Regions from separate parts of the Sphingobacterium sp. PCS056 genome, predicted to be linked through region 2. Evidence: riboswitches for the same ligand, from Rfam matches in the RefSeq annotation. Region 2 holds a riboswitch; the other holds the start of a gene.
The links. Region 2 has a riboswitch for fluoride ahead of MUB18_RS12210 (voltage-gated chloride channel family protein). Riboswitches for the same ligand answer to the same signal wherever they lie in the genome.
Positions count from the first base shown of each region.

Region 1: it holds a riboswitch for fluoride, as region 2 does, so the genes downstream of both, MUB18_RS18735 (voltage-gated chloride channel family protein) here and MUB18_RS12210 (voltage-gated chloride channel family protein) in region 2, are expected to answer to the same signal.

Region 1 covers NZ_CP096883.1:4,466,673-4,474,531, reverse strand. The annotation lists gene mgtE (magnesium transporter) at 1-941, shown strand, start outside; gene MUB18_RS18740 (thiamine pyrophosphate-dependent enzyme) at 1,036-2,769, shown strand; gene MUB18_RS18735 (voltage-gated chloride channel family protein) at 2,835-4,130, opposite strand; fluoride riboswitch at 4,179-4,241, opposite strand; gene MUB18_RS18730 (DUF423 domain-containing protein) at 4,247-4,621, opposite strand; gene MUB18_RS18725 (GNAT family N-acetyltransferase) at 4,632-5,078, opposite strand; gene MUB18_RS18720 (GatB/YqeY domain-containing protein) at 5,132-5,581, opposite strand; gene MUB18_RS18715 (SDR family NAD(P)-dependent oxidoreductase) at 5,595-6,359, opposite strand; gene ubiE (bifunctional demethylmenaquinone methyltransferase/2-methoxy-6-polyprenyl-1,4-benzoquinol methylase UbiE) at 6,396-7,136, opposite strand; gene dnaB (replicative DNA helicase) at 7,569-7,859, shown strand, end outside.
Region 2 covers NZ_CP096883.1:2,954,661-2,962,519, reverse strand. The annotation lists gene MUB18_RS12220 (TonB-dependent receptor) at 1-1,728, shown strand, start outside; gene MUB18_RS12215 (AraC family transcriptional regulator) at 1,725-2,576, opposite strand; gene MUB18_RS12210 (voltage-gated chloride channel family protein) at 2,667-4,052, opposite strand; fluoride riboswitch at 4,449-4,516, opposite strand; gene MUB18_RS12205 (ArsR/SmtB family transcription factor) at 4,652-4,978, shown strand; gene MUB18_RS12200 (DUF6428 family protein) at 5,080-5,535, shown strand; gene MUB18_RS12195 (low molecular weight phosphatase family protein) at 5,549-6,157, shown strand; gene arsB (ACR3 family arsenite efflux transporter) at 6,167-7,198, shown strand; gene MUB18_RS12185 (ArsO family NAD(P)H-dependent flavin-containing monooxygenase) at 7,415-7,859, shown strand, end outside.

The sequences.
Region 1 (7,859 bases), 1.5 Mb from region 2:
CAGTTGAACATGTATTTAAACATATTAAGTTATTTGGTAAGAAAGCTGAAACCTTAAATTTTATTTATGTGGTCGATGAAAATAATGTATTGATTGATGATTTGAAAATTGGCGAACTGCTATTAGCTGATGCGGATACTAAGATTTCAGAATTGATCGATTATAATTTCGTCTCCATAAAAGCGGTGACTCCCATGGAGGAAGCCTTTGAGATTTTTAAAAAATATGATCGCAGTGCACTGCCTATAACGACAGAAAATGGTGTTTTGGTTGGAATTGTCACCTTTGATGATGTGCTGGATCAGATTGAAGATCGAGACACGGAGGATATCCATCGTTTTGGTGGTATGGATGAACTTGACGTTGCCTATACAAAAACCCCTTTGTTAAAGTTAATTCAAAAACGAGCAGGTTGGTTGATTATTCTATTTTTAAGTGAAATGCTTACTGCTTCGGCGATGGCTTATTTTGACGGAGAAATTGAAAAAGCGGTCGTGCTTGCTTTGTTTGTGCCACTGATTATTTCGAGTGGTGGTAATTCAGGGTCGCAGGCGGCTTCCTTAATTATTCGTGCTATGGCCTTGGGAGAGATCAAATTGAAGGACTGGTGGTATGTGATGAAAAGAGAGATTTCCTCTGGACTGATTTTAGGGGGTATACTTGGTCTTATTGGATTTTTGAGAATCTTATTATGGCAAGAATTAGGGATTTATGACTATGGTATCTATTGGGTATATATTGCTTTAAGTGTTTCCTTATCTTTGCTATTTGTTGTTCTTTGGGGTACTTTATCGGGATCTGTTATTCCATTTGTCTTACGAAGATTTGGCTTGGATCCAGCGACTGCTTCTGCACCATTTGTCGCGACTTTGGTTGATGTATCTGGATTGATTATTTACTTTACTGTTGCGGGATTATTTTTAGCTGGTAAATTATTATAACCTTTCTTAACAGAAAATTTTAAAACTGATTGTAATTTTTATTGTTATTTAAGTTGGAGAGCTATTGATTGCTCTTTGACTTAAATGATTTATTATGGCAAAGATTGTTGCAGATCAGTTAGTTGAAATGCTAGTTGAAGCAGGCGTAAAACGTGTATATGCGGTTACAGGAGATAGTCTAAATTTTTTTAATGAAGCAATCCGTAAAGATGGTCGGATCAAATGGATTCATGTCCGTCATGAGGAGGTTGGGGCTTATGCCGCTGCTGCCGAAGCGGAATTAGATGGAATTGCTTGTTGTGCGGGTAGTTGCGGTCCAGGACATGTGCATCTGATCAATGGTATGTACGATGCTCATCGTTCTCATGTTCCCCTCATTGTGATCGCATCGACGATAAACACGCCTGAAATGGGAATGGGCTATTTTCAGGAAACAAATACCATCAAGCTCTTTGATGACTGCAGTTGTTATAATCAATTAATCACTACTGCAGAGCAAGCACCAAGAATCATTCAAACAGCAATACAACATGCTATCGGACAAAAGGGTGTTGCTGTTATTGGTTTACCTGGCGATGTCTCGGAGATGAAAGCTGAAGAATCTATTGTTTCGACTCAATTGTTCCATGTAAACCCCGTCATTAGACCTTCGGATGATGAGCTGGATGTACTAGCAAAAGTTATTAATTCGAGTAAATGTGTAACTGTTTTTTGTGGTATAGGTGCTTCTGGTGCGCATGCTGAGGTGGTCCAATTGTCTCAAAAGATTTTGGCTCCCGTAGGATATTCTTTTAGGGGTAAAATGGGGATTCAACATGATAATCCCTATGAAATAGGAATGACTGGTCTGCTTGGGCAAGCTGCGGCATACCAAAGTATGCATGAGTCAGATTTGATTTTATTGCTAGGAACAGATTTTCCTTATGATAAGTTTATGCCTACTGATAATAAGATTATTCAGATTGATACAGCTGTCGAACGGTTAGGTCGACGCGCAAAATTGGAGATGGGCTTATGTGGTGATATCAAACATACTTTACAAGCCCTTCTACCTTTACTGGAACAAAAAGAAGATGCTAGTTTCCTGGAAGCTCAGCTTAAGATCTACGAAAAAGTAAAGGATAATATGCGCAGTTTTATGGAAGAGAAAGGGGGAGAAGATACCATTCAACCGGAGTATTTGGCTCATTGTATCAATGAATTAGCGACGGATAGTGCCATATTTACCGTAGATACCGGAATGACTTGTGTATGGGGAGCGCGTTTTATCACAGGGACTGGTAAGAGGCAGATGCTCGGTTCTTTTAATCATGGATCTATGGCCAATGCTATGCCAATGGCAATAGGGGCAGCTTTGTCTCATCCAGAGCGACAAGTAATTGCTTTATGTGGCGATGGTGGATTGTCGATGCTGCTTGGAGATTTGGCTACAATCAATCAGTATCAATTGCCGATAAAAATCATCGTCTTTAATAATAGGGCTTTGGGTATGGTAAAATTGGAGATGGAAGTTGCCGGTTTACCTGATAATGAAACTGATATGGTAAATCCAGATTTTGCAGCCATTGCACAGGCGATGGGCTTTAAAGGTATAAATGTTCGCAAGCCTGAAGAGGTTCGAAATGCAGTTGAATTTGCCCTGTCACATCTCGGACCTATTCTTCTTAATGTGTTTACCAATCCCAATGCATTGGCAATGCCTCCAAAAGTTGATTTTGATCAAATGGTAGGTATGGCCAAATCGATGTCTAAATTAATGCTGGGCGGAAAAATGCAGGAAGTAATTGACACCATAAAATCTAATTACAAACATCTTAAAGAGCTATAGCGCATATAATAGACAGTTCATGGCTTATTCATTTAATGATGATCCATGAGCTGTTTTTCTAGCTTTTAGAAGTTCTTTAACTTTTCGTATAGACTTGCTCTTCGAGTTCGCAAATGGAGGTAAAACCGATGCTTTGGTCCCTTTTGCATTTGAGTGGCGTATATGCCTGTTGAGCCTGAGCAAAAATACGCGATCAGGCACGCTACAGTGAAATAAATACCTGCTTCATATCCGAATAACTCAATACCCATTATTAAACACGCTAACGGTGTGTTGGTTGCTCCGGCAAAGACAGCGATGAAGCCCATTGCTGCCAGTAGCCCCAAAGGTAATGGAATGATACTAAAAAGGGCATTGCCAAGGGTAGCACCAATGAAAAACAAGGGGGTTACCTCTCCTCCTTTAAATCCGGCAGCTAGTGTGAAAGTGGTTAATAAGAGCTTGATCAAAAAATCATAAGCATTTAAAGGACTATCAAAAGATGCTAATATCGTTGGGATACCTAAGCCAATATATCGTGTATTTCCTAATAACCAAATGGTGGCCACCAATACTAATCCTCCAATAAAAGGCCGCAGTGGGGGATAGTTTATCTGGTTGAAAATAGCCGTAAAGAAATCGCTGCATCGGGTAAATAGATATGCTGCTAGTCCAAAAACAACACCTGCTGCAATTGTATAGAGCATATACTGACTATTTATTGCAGGTATGCTCTCATGGATCTGATAATGCGTGTGAGCTACATTCCAAAATGAGCAGGCATAGTTGGCTACAAAGGCGACTATGATGCTCGGTATAAATGCTTTTAATCTTGATTTACCTCCAGTAATCACTTCCAATCCAAATATTGCTCCCGCCCAAGGTGTTCCAAAAACAGAAGCGAAACCAGCACTGATCCCCATAATGATTAAAATCTTACGATCGTCCTGATTGAGTTTGAAAACTCGGGTGCATTGATCAGCGATAGCTCCACCGATTTGTACAGCTGTGCCTTCTCGTCCTGCAGATCCTCCAAAAAGATGCGTTAGAAGTGTGCTAACTAAAACTAGGGGCGCCATCCTTAGCGGGATACTCTGTTCGCTTTGGTAGTATTCTTTAAGTAGGAGGTTGTTTCCTTTACTGGATAGGCCTCCATAGTAATAATATAATATGCCAATTAGTAAACCGGCTATTGGTAATCCAACGATAATCGCTGGGTGAAGTTCGCGATAGTTGGTGACCCAAGATAAACTGGACAGAAAAAATGCCGAAATAGAACCGACTATAATGCCGATGAGCACCGTAATCGACAACCACTTTAAAATGAAAATGATTGTACGCTGAAAGGCAAATTTTGAAAAGATATTTTTTTTTGTCAACATGTCTACTTGATCATAACATACACAATTATAGATCGTGCTTTTTGCACGATCGGAGTAGACGTCATCAGCTTTATCAAGCGGTTCAGGGCAGACATCATGGCCTTATTAAGGCTAAGTTAGATAAAACGAATGATTAATGCAACCCAACCTGCTATCATCAGGAGCCCTCCTAGTGGTGTAATAGGGCCTAGGAATTTTAAGTTTTTATTCCAATACTGTGCAAATGATAAGAAGTAGAGGCTGACTGAAAAGAGTAATGTCCCCAATGTGATCCCATAGAAGGCAAATCGTTCACTATATAGATCAAATGATAGGTTAAATCCAATGATCAAGAGGGTGATGGCGGCATACATCTGGTAGCGAACACCAACTTCAAATGAGGCTAGTTTTTCTTCGCTAATCAATTTTTTAAAGGCATGTGCCCCAAAAGCGCCAAGCATAATGGCTGTAGAACCTAAAATAGCTGCTGTAATAATAACGATATGATTCATATAATTAAATTTAAGGTTTTATCATGTCAATATGAGGAATTCCATAATCTAAATATTCATCCGATACTTGCTCAAATCCAAAACTACCATAAAATTTTCTAAGGTAAGTCTGTGCCCCAATTTGAATCGCTGTCCTGCCATGCTTTTCATAGCTGTACGCGATCGATCGAGCGATCAGTAATTTGCCATAATTGTTGCCCCTAAAGGTAGGGTTGGTGACAATTCGACCGATTGACGGCTCTCGGTAAGAGAGGCCTGGAGGAACGAGTCTGGAATATACAACAACTTCATCATTGATCTCTGCCCAAAGATGGCTACATTGATAATCTTTATCATCTAATTCGGGATAAAAACATTGTTGCTCGTTGACAAAAACTTCTACTCGTAATTTGATAATGCGATATAATTCTGCTGTAGTTAATTCAGAGAAGGTCTTATGTTTCCAAAATAATTCCATAAAAAAAGAAGAGCTATATTGCTATAGCCCTTTTAATAATTAAGTATATTTAATTAAGCGAGTAAACTTTTTACAAGCTCAGATATTGTGCGTCCATCGGCTTTTCCTGCTAACTGTTGATTAGCGGCACCCATTACTTTACCCATATCTTTTACAGAAGATGCTCCAGTAGTACTGATGATATCTTTGATGATTTTTTCGACTTCTTCTCTGCTCAATTGTTTTGGTAAATAAGCTTCGATTACTTCTTGTTCCTCCACTTCAATAGCGTACAGATCTTCTCTGTTTTGATTTTTATAAATTTCAGCAGATTCTTTTCGTTGTTTAACTAATTTTTGAAGTACTTTTATTTCAGTCTCTTCTGTCAATTCCTCTGTGTGACCTTTTTCTGTTTTAGCTAATAATATTGCTGCTTTTACTGCTCTAAGGCCGCGCAATTTATTCGCATCTTTTGCGATCATTGCCGCTTTAATATCTTGATTTATTTTTTCTTCTAAAGTCATATTTTAATTGATTTTATGATTTTCTATTTACAATCGTTCCAGTTGCTTGGGCAGTTGGCATAATGATCAGGTCATTAATGTTGACATGCTTGGGTCTACTGATAACAAATGCTATGGTTTCGGCAATATCTTTTCCTGTCAATGCCTCGACTCCTGTATACACATTTTTTGCTCGTTCTTTGTCACCTTTAAAACGTACTTCTGAAAATTCAGTTTCTACCATGCCAGGATTAATGCCTGTTACTTTTATATCTTTCGAAAGAAGATCGATACGCATGGCTTGATTAAGGGCATCTACGGCATGCTTACTTGCACAGTAGACATTGCCGTTGGGATAAACTTCTTTGGCAGCAATCGAGCCTATATTGATAATATGTGCTCCTTCTTGATCTTGCAATAATGGAATGACGGTTTTTGTTACATACAATAATCCCTTGACATTGGTATCGATCATCCGGTCCCAATCGCCAATATCACCATCTTGAATAGGATCTAATCCTTGGCTTAACCCTGCATTATTGATGAGTACATTCAAATTTTTCCATTCGGCAGGTAAGCCTTCAATTTTTGATTTCACTTCATCGTAGTTGCGTACATCAAGTTCAAAGATATGAATAGCAATTTGAGGATATTGTGCTGTTAATTTATCTTTGATTTCTTCCAGATTTTGGAAACGACGTGCGCATAGTAGTAAGTTGTAACCTTCTTGCGCTAAAACCTCAGCACATGCTTTTCCGATTCCTGAACTTGCTCCTGTGATGAATACTGTTTTTGACATAGTATTGGTGTTAAAAATAAAACTAAACTGAGATTTTTATTTTGTAGCAATATAAATTGTACATACGCCAAAAGTCTGAGGACGAATTACGGTGTCTGAAAAACCTACTGCTCTAGTGATTTGAGCAAATTTTTCGCCATCAGGAAAACGAGCGACAGATTCTGGGAGATAGGAATAAGCACTTGAGTCTTTCGAAAATATTTTTCCGATCGTGGGTGTTATTCTCTTGAAGTAGAAATTGTATAATTGCTTGATTGGAAATTTTTTAGGATTAGAAAATTCCAAGATTACAGCTTTACCCCCTGGTTTCAATACACGACATATATCGGCCAATCCCTGCTCTAAATTTTCGAAATTTCGAACTCCAAAAGCGACTGTTACTGCGTCAAATGTGTTGTCTTCAAATTGCAGATGCTCAGAATCTCCTAACTGCACTTCAAATTGATTGGAGAGTCCTTTTTGCGTAATCTTTTGTTGTGCAACATCCAACATACCCTGAGAGATATCTACACCAATTATTTTTTTAGGATTTAATATCTTAATGGACTCCAATGCAAAATCTCCCGTTCCCGTAGCAACGTCAAGCATATATTGTGGAGCGATGGTTTTTAAAGCATTAATCGCTTTTTTACGCCAAATTATATCGATACCTAGGGACAAAAAATGGTTTAAAAAATCATAAGTTTTGGAGATGTTGTTAAACATATCTGCAACTTGTTGCTTTTTACCATCTTTCGCGTCTTTGTATGGTTTTAATGATGATGCTTCATTTGTCATAGTAGCAAAGATACAATATTCTGATTGAGCTTTAATATGATCGAAAAGGAAAAAATAAAAATTCAGAATTTTTGAGCTTAGCTTCCAATTTAAACCAAAATCGGAATAATCTTTTTAAAATTTCTTCCAATAAGCTTGTACGAATAGTGTGCGAAATAGCTTAACTTTGTTAACAGTGGTCAAAGTTGTTAACAACGTCTTAATGTATTGTAAATTAGATGCTATTTTTTGTTGTTAACATTTTTTTCCACATCAAATGTGGAAAAGTTAGGATGTAAAACGATGTTTATCAAAAGCTTTTAAGGTGATTGTTTTCACAACTATTTTAACTGTGTACAACTCTTAAAAAATCTCTACCTTATTTTTTATACATTTGCTATCCGCTATCAATTTTTTGGCGTACATGCACAAGTTTTTGGATATCACATAAAGATGAGTAACGATAATAATTTTGAAGATAATAATGCTGGAACTGGTAAGAAAACCAATTTCGGAGAGCGTAGGACTAAACTCAACAACTTAGTTAGCGGACTTGGCAAACTGCCGCCTCAAGCTTTGGATTTGGAGGAAGCTGTCCTAGGGGCTTTGATGTTGGAGAAAAATGCGCTAAGTGAGGTCATTGATATTCTTAAACCGGATTCTTTTTATAAAGATTCGCACCAGAAGATTTTCGAAGCTATTTTTAATCTCTTCCAAAAAACTTCGCCTATTGATTTGCTTACT
Region 2 (7,859 bases):
TTACCGAGTATAGATGACTATCATAATCGTGAACCGCAAAAGCGTTTTGGAGGCGACATTGGTTTCCAATACAAAAAGAAAAAATTAGCATTAAATGCTGCTGCAAATTATCTCAGAAATGACAATGCTGGATTTCGGGAAGGTGATGTCAATACAGTCATTGGAGACCGTCAGACCTTTTTCCCTTCAAAAGGTGAAAGAAGTTTTGATAAATACAACTTTGGCATTAGGTTGAATGGTACTTATGATCTATCCGACAAACATGCTGTGAGCTTAGGTATACTAGCTTCCCGAAAATTTCAAGATCGACTTGCCGATATTTACTATAATAACAGGACCATCCGTCCATCTACAGGAGAGGAAATAGCACGAACAGACTATTTCAATTCTAATCTCCAGAATAAACAAGGAGAATTTTACATGTTTGATTTTAATTATGAATATAAAATCAACACCGCTAATTCCCTTCAAATGGGTGTTATCTACGAATATGCTCATATTTATGGCTCAACCAAAAATGGAAATATCGAACGTGATGTAGATACAGTACAGTGGACCCACAATAAGTATAAAAATCCACTTCATGGATTAAGACTTTCCCTACAGCACACCTGGAAATCTGATCATCAGGAGTTATCGACCGGTTACCAGCTAAGAAACGATAATCAAAAAGGAAGTTTCGACTATTACGCTTCTCAAAATGGTAGCAGCAACCAACAATTAGTTCCAGAATTTACCGGTAAACTAACCGCGACCAACCGTGTACATGCTATTTTCACACAGTATAATCAGCAATTTTCAGCTATCCAGCTGTCTCTAGGTCTCCGCTACGAATATTACCAACGCGATTTATATTTACTGCATAACAATCAGAAATATCCATATGCTATCCATCAATTATACCCAACCTTTAATTTAATGCACGATTTGGGATCCGGTTGGTCATGGAAAGTAGCAGCATCCAGACGGGTGCAACGTAACAATAACTTTGAACTGAATCCTATTCCAGAACGGGAACACTCCGAAACTCTAGAACAAGGCGATCCGGAATTATTACCGGAGTTCACGGTAAATACTGAAACTGGACTGATCAAAAAACTAAAAACAGGAAGTGTTTTTTTGAACGGTTATTACCAACACACTAAAAATCCGATCCAAAGAGTAAATTCCGTATATGCAGATACCATTCTCCACCGTGTTTTTACCAATGCCGATTATGCCTCTCGATATGGTGCAGACATCGGTGGCGAAATTCGATTGATTTCATGGTTAAAGGTGAATGGCGGACTTAATGTATATCACTACAAAATTTCTGGACAGGTATTAAATGATCAAGATACCAGAACAAATCAGGACTGGGTATATTCCATTAATGCCGGCATTCAAGCTGATTTCTTAAAAAACTGGAGTACAGGACTGCAGATCAATTATTTATCAGAAAAACCCACAGTACAGGGTATGGATTCCCGATTTATCGTACCGAACTTTAATTTAAGTAAAGCTTTTTGGAAGGGAGCACTCACGGCTCAATTGCAATGGCAATTTATTGAACTCGGTGACTGGGGTGTAAACGAACAACGGATTACCACCTACTCCCATGACTTCTATACCACGACAAACTACATTTATGAAAAAAATATAGTTTTGCTTAATCTAAGCTTCAATATGCATAAACTGAATAAGTTATTTAAACTTCCGAAAAGCGAATTTGGAGAAAAAGAATTCTAGTTTTCTTGTTTTTTGAATTCAGAAGGAGTCATACCTGTATAACGCTTAAAGTACTTAGAAAAATTTGATTTATCAGAAAAACCTAAGTCAAATGCAACCTCTGATATCGAATTTGCCGTGTAGAACAACAGTCTTTTGGCTTCCTTGATGATATATCCTGCTAATACCTGCGAAGCCGTTAGATCAGCATTGGTCTTGCAGTTAGCACTGAGGTTTTGTGGGCTCGTATTCAACTGAGAAGCGTAGTAAGCGACGTGGTTTACCACTCTGATCTCCTTGTTGAGTAAGTCACAGAATCGGTCATAAAGATTTTGCTGCGTAGATTTAGCCTGTTTTGAACTGGCTTTATATTCTAATACTTTTGCCAAGAAAGCTTTAAACAAGCCTTCTTGGCAAATTTTATTATCCTCCACAGCTAAAATTCTTAAGAGATTTTCAAAAATATCAGGTTTATCAAAGTATATCGTATCATATCGACAAATAGTATTGACCAATCTATTGATTTCAAGATCCAAACTTTGGCTCACAAAAGCATCTTTTATCAATAGCACAAAACCCTTTACCGGATTGACCAGCTCCCAATGATGCACATTGTCCTTCTGGATGATGAGTAAGCATGGTGTCTCTATAATGGATTCTCTACCGTCTATGATATGGTTCCCTGAAGTGGAAGACAGAAATACTAACTCCAGATAACCATTATGCTTATGCGGTCTTGTTATATTTTTGGACAGGTCAAAATCAACAACTTTAATTAGCCTTTGAACTTCCAGTTTATCTTTTATTGCTATCTTTTTTTTATCCATCGCCATTAACCAATTATAGTGAATAATCTTGCGAAATTGCATATTATAAAATCAAATTAATAATGATACTATTGTCATTATCATCAATCTAAAAATTAAAGATATATTCATAGATTCATTCGAATCACAGGGCTATTTATTTTTTTTCACCATTTTTTTAAAGTTGCTGATATGATATTGTAGAAAATCATCCCTCCTTTTACCTGATTCGGATAAAGTTGTATCCGATGAAAAATAGGAATCGAATATTTTGGGTACTTCTATACGCTGAGCACTGTATATACCTGAGTGTCCACTGAAGAAATAGGCGGTACAACAGGCAATGGCATAATAGAGAGTATATTCACCGCCAAAAAGCTCCACCCCCATTAATGTACAGGCAAGCGGTGTATTGGTTGCCCCAGAAAAAACGGCAATAAATCCAAGCGCTGCAAATAAACCTACTGGTGCATTCATAAGCTCGGAAAGCGTGTTGCCCAACGTCGCTCCAATGTAAAATAGCGGCGTTACTTCTCCACCTTTAAAACCTGTACCCAATGTAATGGTAGTGTAAATGGTTTTCCACAACCAGCTCCATGTATCGGAACCACCAGATTGGAATGCTGATTGAATAGTTACAGCTCCTTGGTATTCGGGATCTACACCTAAGCTCAAGTAGTCGGGCTTACCAGTGACACGCGTCAATAGAATAATAATGCAACCTCCAATCATGGGAATAAGCCATTTTTTTGAGACTAAACCTACCATACCTGCTTTGATTCGGTGGGCCATTTCAGCAAACATAAAACTGGCCAATCCAAATGCAATGGAAGCTATTATAATTTTTCCCAGCAACAGCATATCAAAGGATACGTATTCTGAAAGCCAAAAAGTTTGTCCAGACGGGGAAATAGCATCAATATGATAATGGGTATGGTGTATCTTCCAGGCCGATACTGTTATATCGCCAACGGTACCAGCTATGAGGCATGGAAGCAGGGCATCATATTTAATTTTACCTATAGCCAATACCTCCAACGCAAATATAGCACCTGCGACAGGAGTTCCAAATACTGCCCCGAAACCTGCGGCTATTCCGGCCGTTAGCACAATGCTCATATCTCTTTGATTGAGGCGAAACCATTTTCCAAACATTTGGGCAATACTTCCCCCGATCTGGACTGCAGTCCCCTCTCGGCCGGCTGAACCTCCGAAAAGATGTGTAATGACTGTCGCGAAAAGTACAATGGGAGCCATTCGCTTTGGTACACCTCCTCCAGGTTGATGTATTTCATCCATTATGAGGTTATTACCTCTCTCAGAAGACTTTCCTATAGATTGGTAAAGTAAATGAATAACAAGCCCAGCTACTGGCAACAGATATAAAAGATAAGTATGCTCAAATCTATAATGTATTGCTAAATTCAAGATCCATAGAAAAAATGCTACAGTACTTCCAATAGCAATCGATATCGGGATCACAATAATGCTCCACCTGACCAGTTGTCGCAAAATGCTGATATGTTCTATTCTCATCATATTTTTTATCAGTTTTTAAATTTAGGTGAAACTTGTTTGCTGTATGAAGCCAAACTTTCCTGGATGATAATTTTAGTGATATTCATATTTCGAATGTTATTATATTTTTTTAGAGATTATATCCTTTTACTGTTCCATTTTATTGAGGTTGTTACTAAAGTCATAGAAACTTTTTGCCAAAGCACTTCGATTACGATAGCGATTACAGACACAAGAATATTGAAACTCATATATGTTAAAGCCTTACAAAATGATATAATGTAAAAATAGAAATATTGCTGATTGCATTGGCTTCTACAAATTTGCAGAGTGAGACCTGATAACTCAAAATTACTATTGTGGTGGATTTCGGATTTTAAAAACATAATAAACCTGATTAAAATGTTGAACATTTAATTTTAATCAGGCGTCATCAGCTTTTTGAGGGCGGTTGGTTAAGGAAGAACACCATTTCCTTTTTGTTTAAACAAATCTAACAAATATTCTTTACTGATGCAATATGCATTAGCAATGACATGAAAAATTGATTAGAAATTTTTAAATAAATATAGCTTTTTAAAATATTAATCGTAATATTGCGATGGTATTTATATTAGAATATGGGAACTACAAAAACAATACACTTTACGGATCAGCAAAACCATATCGCAAACATCGCTAAGGCACTTGGCCATCCTGCTCGTATTGCTATAATAGAATATCTTTTAAAAGTCAATACGTGTATCTGTAGTGATATTGTTGATGAGTTACCGCTAGCGCAGTCCACGATTTCACAGCATTTGAAAGAATTAAAAAATGCCGGTCTAATAAAGGGAAATATCGAAGGGACATCCATTTGCTACTGTATAGACGAAAAAGCATTTGGATTATTAAAAGCCTATTTTGGTAATATAATCTTATCCGTAAATAATCAAAAATGTTGTTAAGGTCTGCTAAGAGCCACTAATTGTTTAGCCTACATACAAGCAGAAGTAATTTTTTTCACATACAAACATCGTAATATAACGATAAACTAATATAAAAAATCATGAAATTATCAGAAATCAAACAAATCCTTCCAACATTAGAAAATGTTGAATTCCAATTAGAAGATGGAACTTTTGTACCTGAACATTTCCACGTTACTGAAGTAGGTCAGATCAATAAAACTTTTATTGATTGTGGTGGAGTTACTCGTACAGAAAACACTGTAAATTTTCAATTGTGGAATGCGGATGACTATGAACACCGATTAAAACCTGGGAAACTTTTACATATCATCGAACTATCAGAAACAAAACTTAATATTGGAGATCATGAAATTGAAGTAGAATATCAAAGTAGCACGATCGGGAAATATGGTTTGGAATTCAATGGTAAAAATTTCGTTTTAACGAATAAAAAGACAGCATGTTTGGCTCAAGATGCTTGTGGTATTCCTAGCCAATTAACTGTTGTTGAATCAAAATCAAATAGTTGCACACCAGGCTCAGGCTGTTGTTAATTAACATATTACTATGAACGCAAAACTAGTAAATACAATTTCTGATATTATAAAATTAGAAATCAATCAAGAGCGCAAAACTATATTGCAACCCTTAGTTGACTATATACAAGGTAAAGTGACCAATGGCTTAGATATCAATATCAATTTCATCTGTACTCACAATTCAAGACGAAGTCACCTATCTCAAGTATGGGCGCAAATAGCTTCTGCACATTACAAAATACCTGGAGTAATATGTTATTCAGGTGGTACCGAAGATACTGCAATGTTTCCTAAAGTTGCACAAACCTTTGCCCATCAGGGAATCGAAGTTATGACCATCTCCGAGGGATCAAATCCGGTATATGCATTAAAATATGACCAAAATGCATTGCCGATCATTGGTTTTTCTAAAAAGTACGATTCATCGTTCAATCCTAAATCAAATTTTGCGGCTATTATGACCTGTTCACAGGCAGATGGAGGATGTCCTTTTATCGTTGGAGCAGAAAAACGTATACCGATTACTTTCGAAGATCCAAAAATTTCTGACAATACTGAACAGCAGGATGAAGTCTATAGCAGCAGAAGTTTAGAGATCGCTTCCGAGATGTTTTATGTCTTTTCACAGATTAAATAATAAATCGCGATGGAAGTAAAAATGAAGTTTCTTGATCGGTATCTAACACTCTGGATCTTCCTTGCCATGGGAGTTGGAGTACTTATAGGAAATATATTCCCTGGTATTTCTGATGTAATGGATAAATTATCAATAGGCGCGACCAATATTCCATTGGCTATCGGATTAATAATCATGATGTATCCTCCACTCGCTAAAGTAAATTATAATTTATTGCCACTGGCATTCAAAGATAAAAAGGTACTGAGTTTATCTCTTGTCCTGAACTGGTTTGTGGGTCCTATCTTAATGTTTATCCTAGCAGTGATTTTTTTAAGAGATGAACCGGATTATATGGTTGGTTTAATTCTTATAGGACTTGCACGCTGTATTGCTATGGTGATCGTATGGAATGATTTGGCTAAAGGAAATAGAGAATATGCCGCACTTCTTATCGCGTTAAACAGTATTTTTCAAATACTGTTCTATAGTATATTTGTATGGCTATTTATCAATGTTTTACCATCCTATTTTGGCTTTGCAGAATATGCGATTTCAATAGAAATGAGCGAAGTCATAAAGAGTGTGCTCATCTATTTAGGGATTCCTTTTTTTGCAGGATTTTTAAGTCATAAGTATCTTTCAAAAATAAAAGGTGAAAATTGGTATAATCGCAAATTTATACCTTTTATTTCTCCATTCACTTTATATGCCCTATTATTTACAATTGTGTTGATGTTTAGCTTAAAAGGAGAACAGATCGTACAGCTACCTATGCAGGTGGTAAAAGTCGCCGTACCATTGATCATTTATTTTGTCTTGATGTTCTTTATCAGTTTCTTCATGAATAAATCTATGCATGTAGATTATGATAAGAATACGGCTATTTCATTTACAGCTACCGGAAATAATTTTGAGCTTGCTATTGCAGTTGCCATAGCAGTATTTGGAATACATTCTCCGCAAGCATTTGTGGGTGTTATAGGTCCATTGATTGAAGTACCAGTATTAATATTATTAGTCCGCGCCAGTCTTTGGCTAAAAAAGAAATACTACAGGTAAAATTATTGCTGATTAGGGGTTTTCACAATTGATAACCTCTAATTTTTAAAATAATACTTATCCTTTGTCAGAGATAGGAATATCACTGTAGATCTAATTAAGAATTGTTGGTTTTCTGCAAAATTTTCATCACCCAAACTTCTTATTTGACTATAAATTCTAAAAGTATTGTAGATAACGTAAATTGTAGATTATTAATCATTCAAATTAAACAAAATGAAGAATTATGATGTAATAGTGATTGGTGGAGGACAAAGTGCCCTAGCCTGTGGATACTTTTTACGACGGACAGAGCTCCATTACACCCTTCTCGATGACCAAGAACAGTCAGGTGGCGCATGGCTTCATGCCTGGGACTCTTTGACATTGTTTTCTCCTTCACAGTTCAGTTCTTTACCTGGCTGGTTAATGCCTGAATCTGCAGAAAGATTCCCTTCAAGATCCGAAACCATAGAATACTTGGGTGCATATGAAAAAAAATATATGATACCGGTTAAAAGGTCAACAAAAGTTATAGCAGTAAATAAAATGGACAAAGGTTTTAACTTACAGACATCAGATGGTGAATATCACGCCAAGGTTGTGATTTCAGCAACAGGAACCTGGTCAGCTCCCTTTGTTCCAATAGTAGAAGGACAGAAATTGTTTCAGGGTGCTCAAA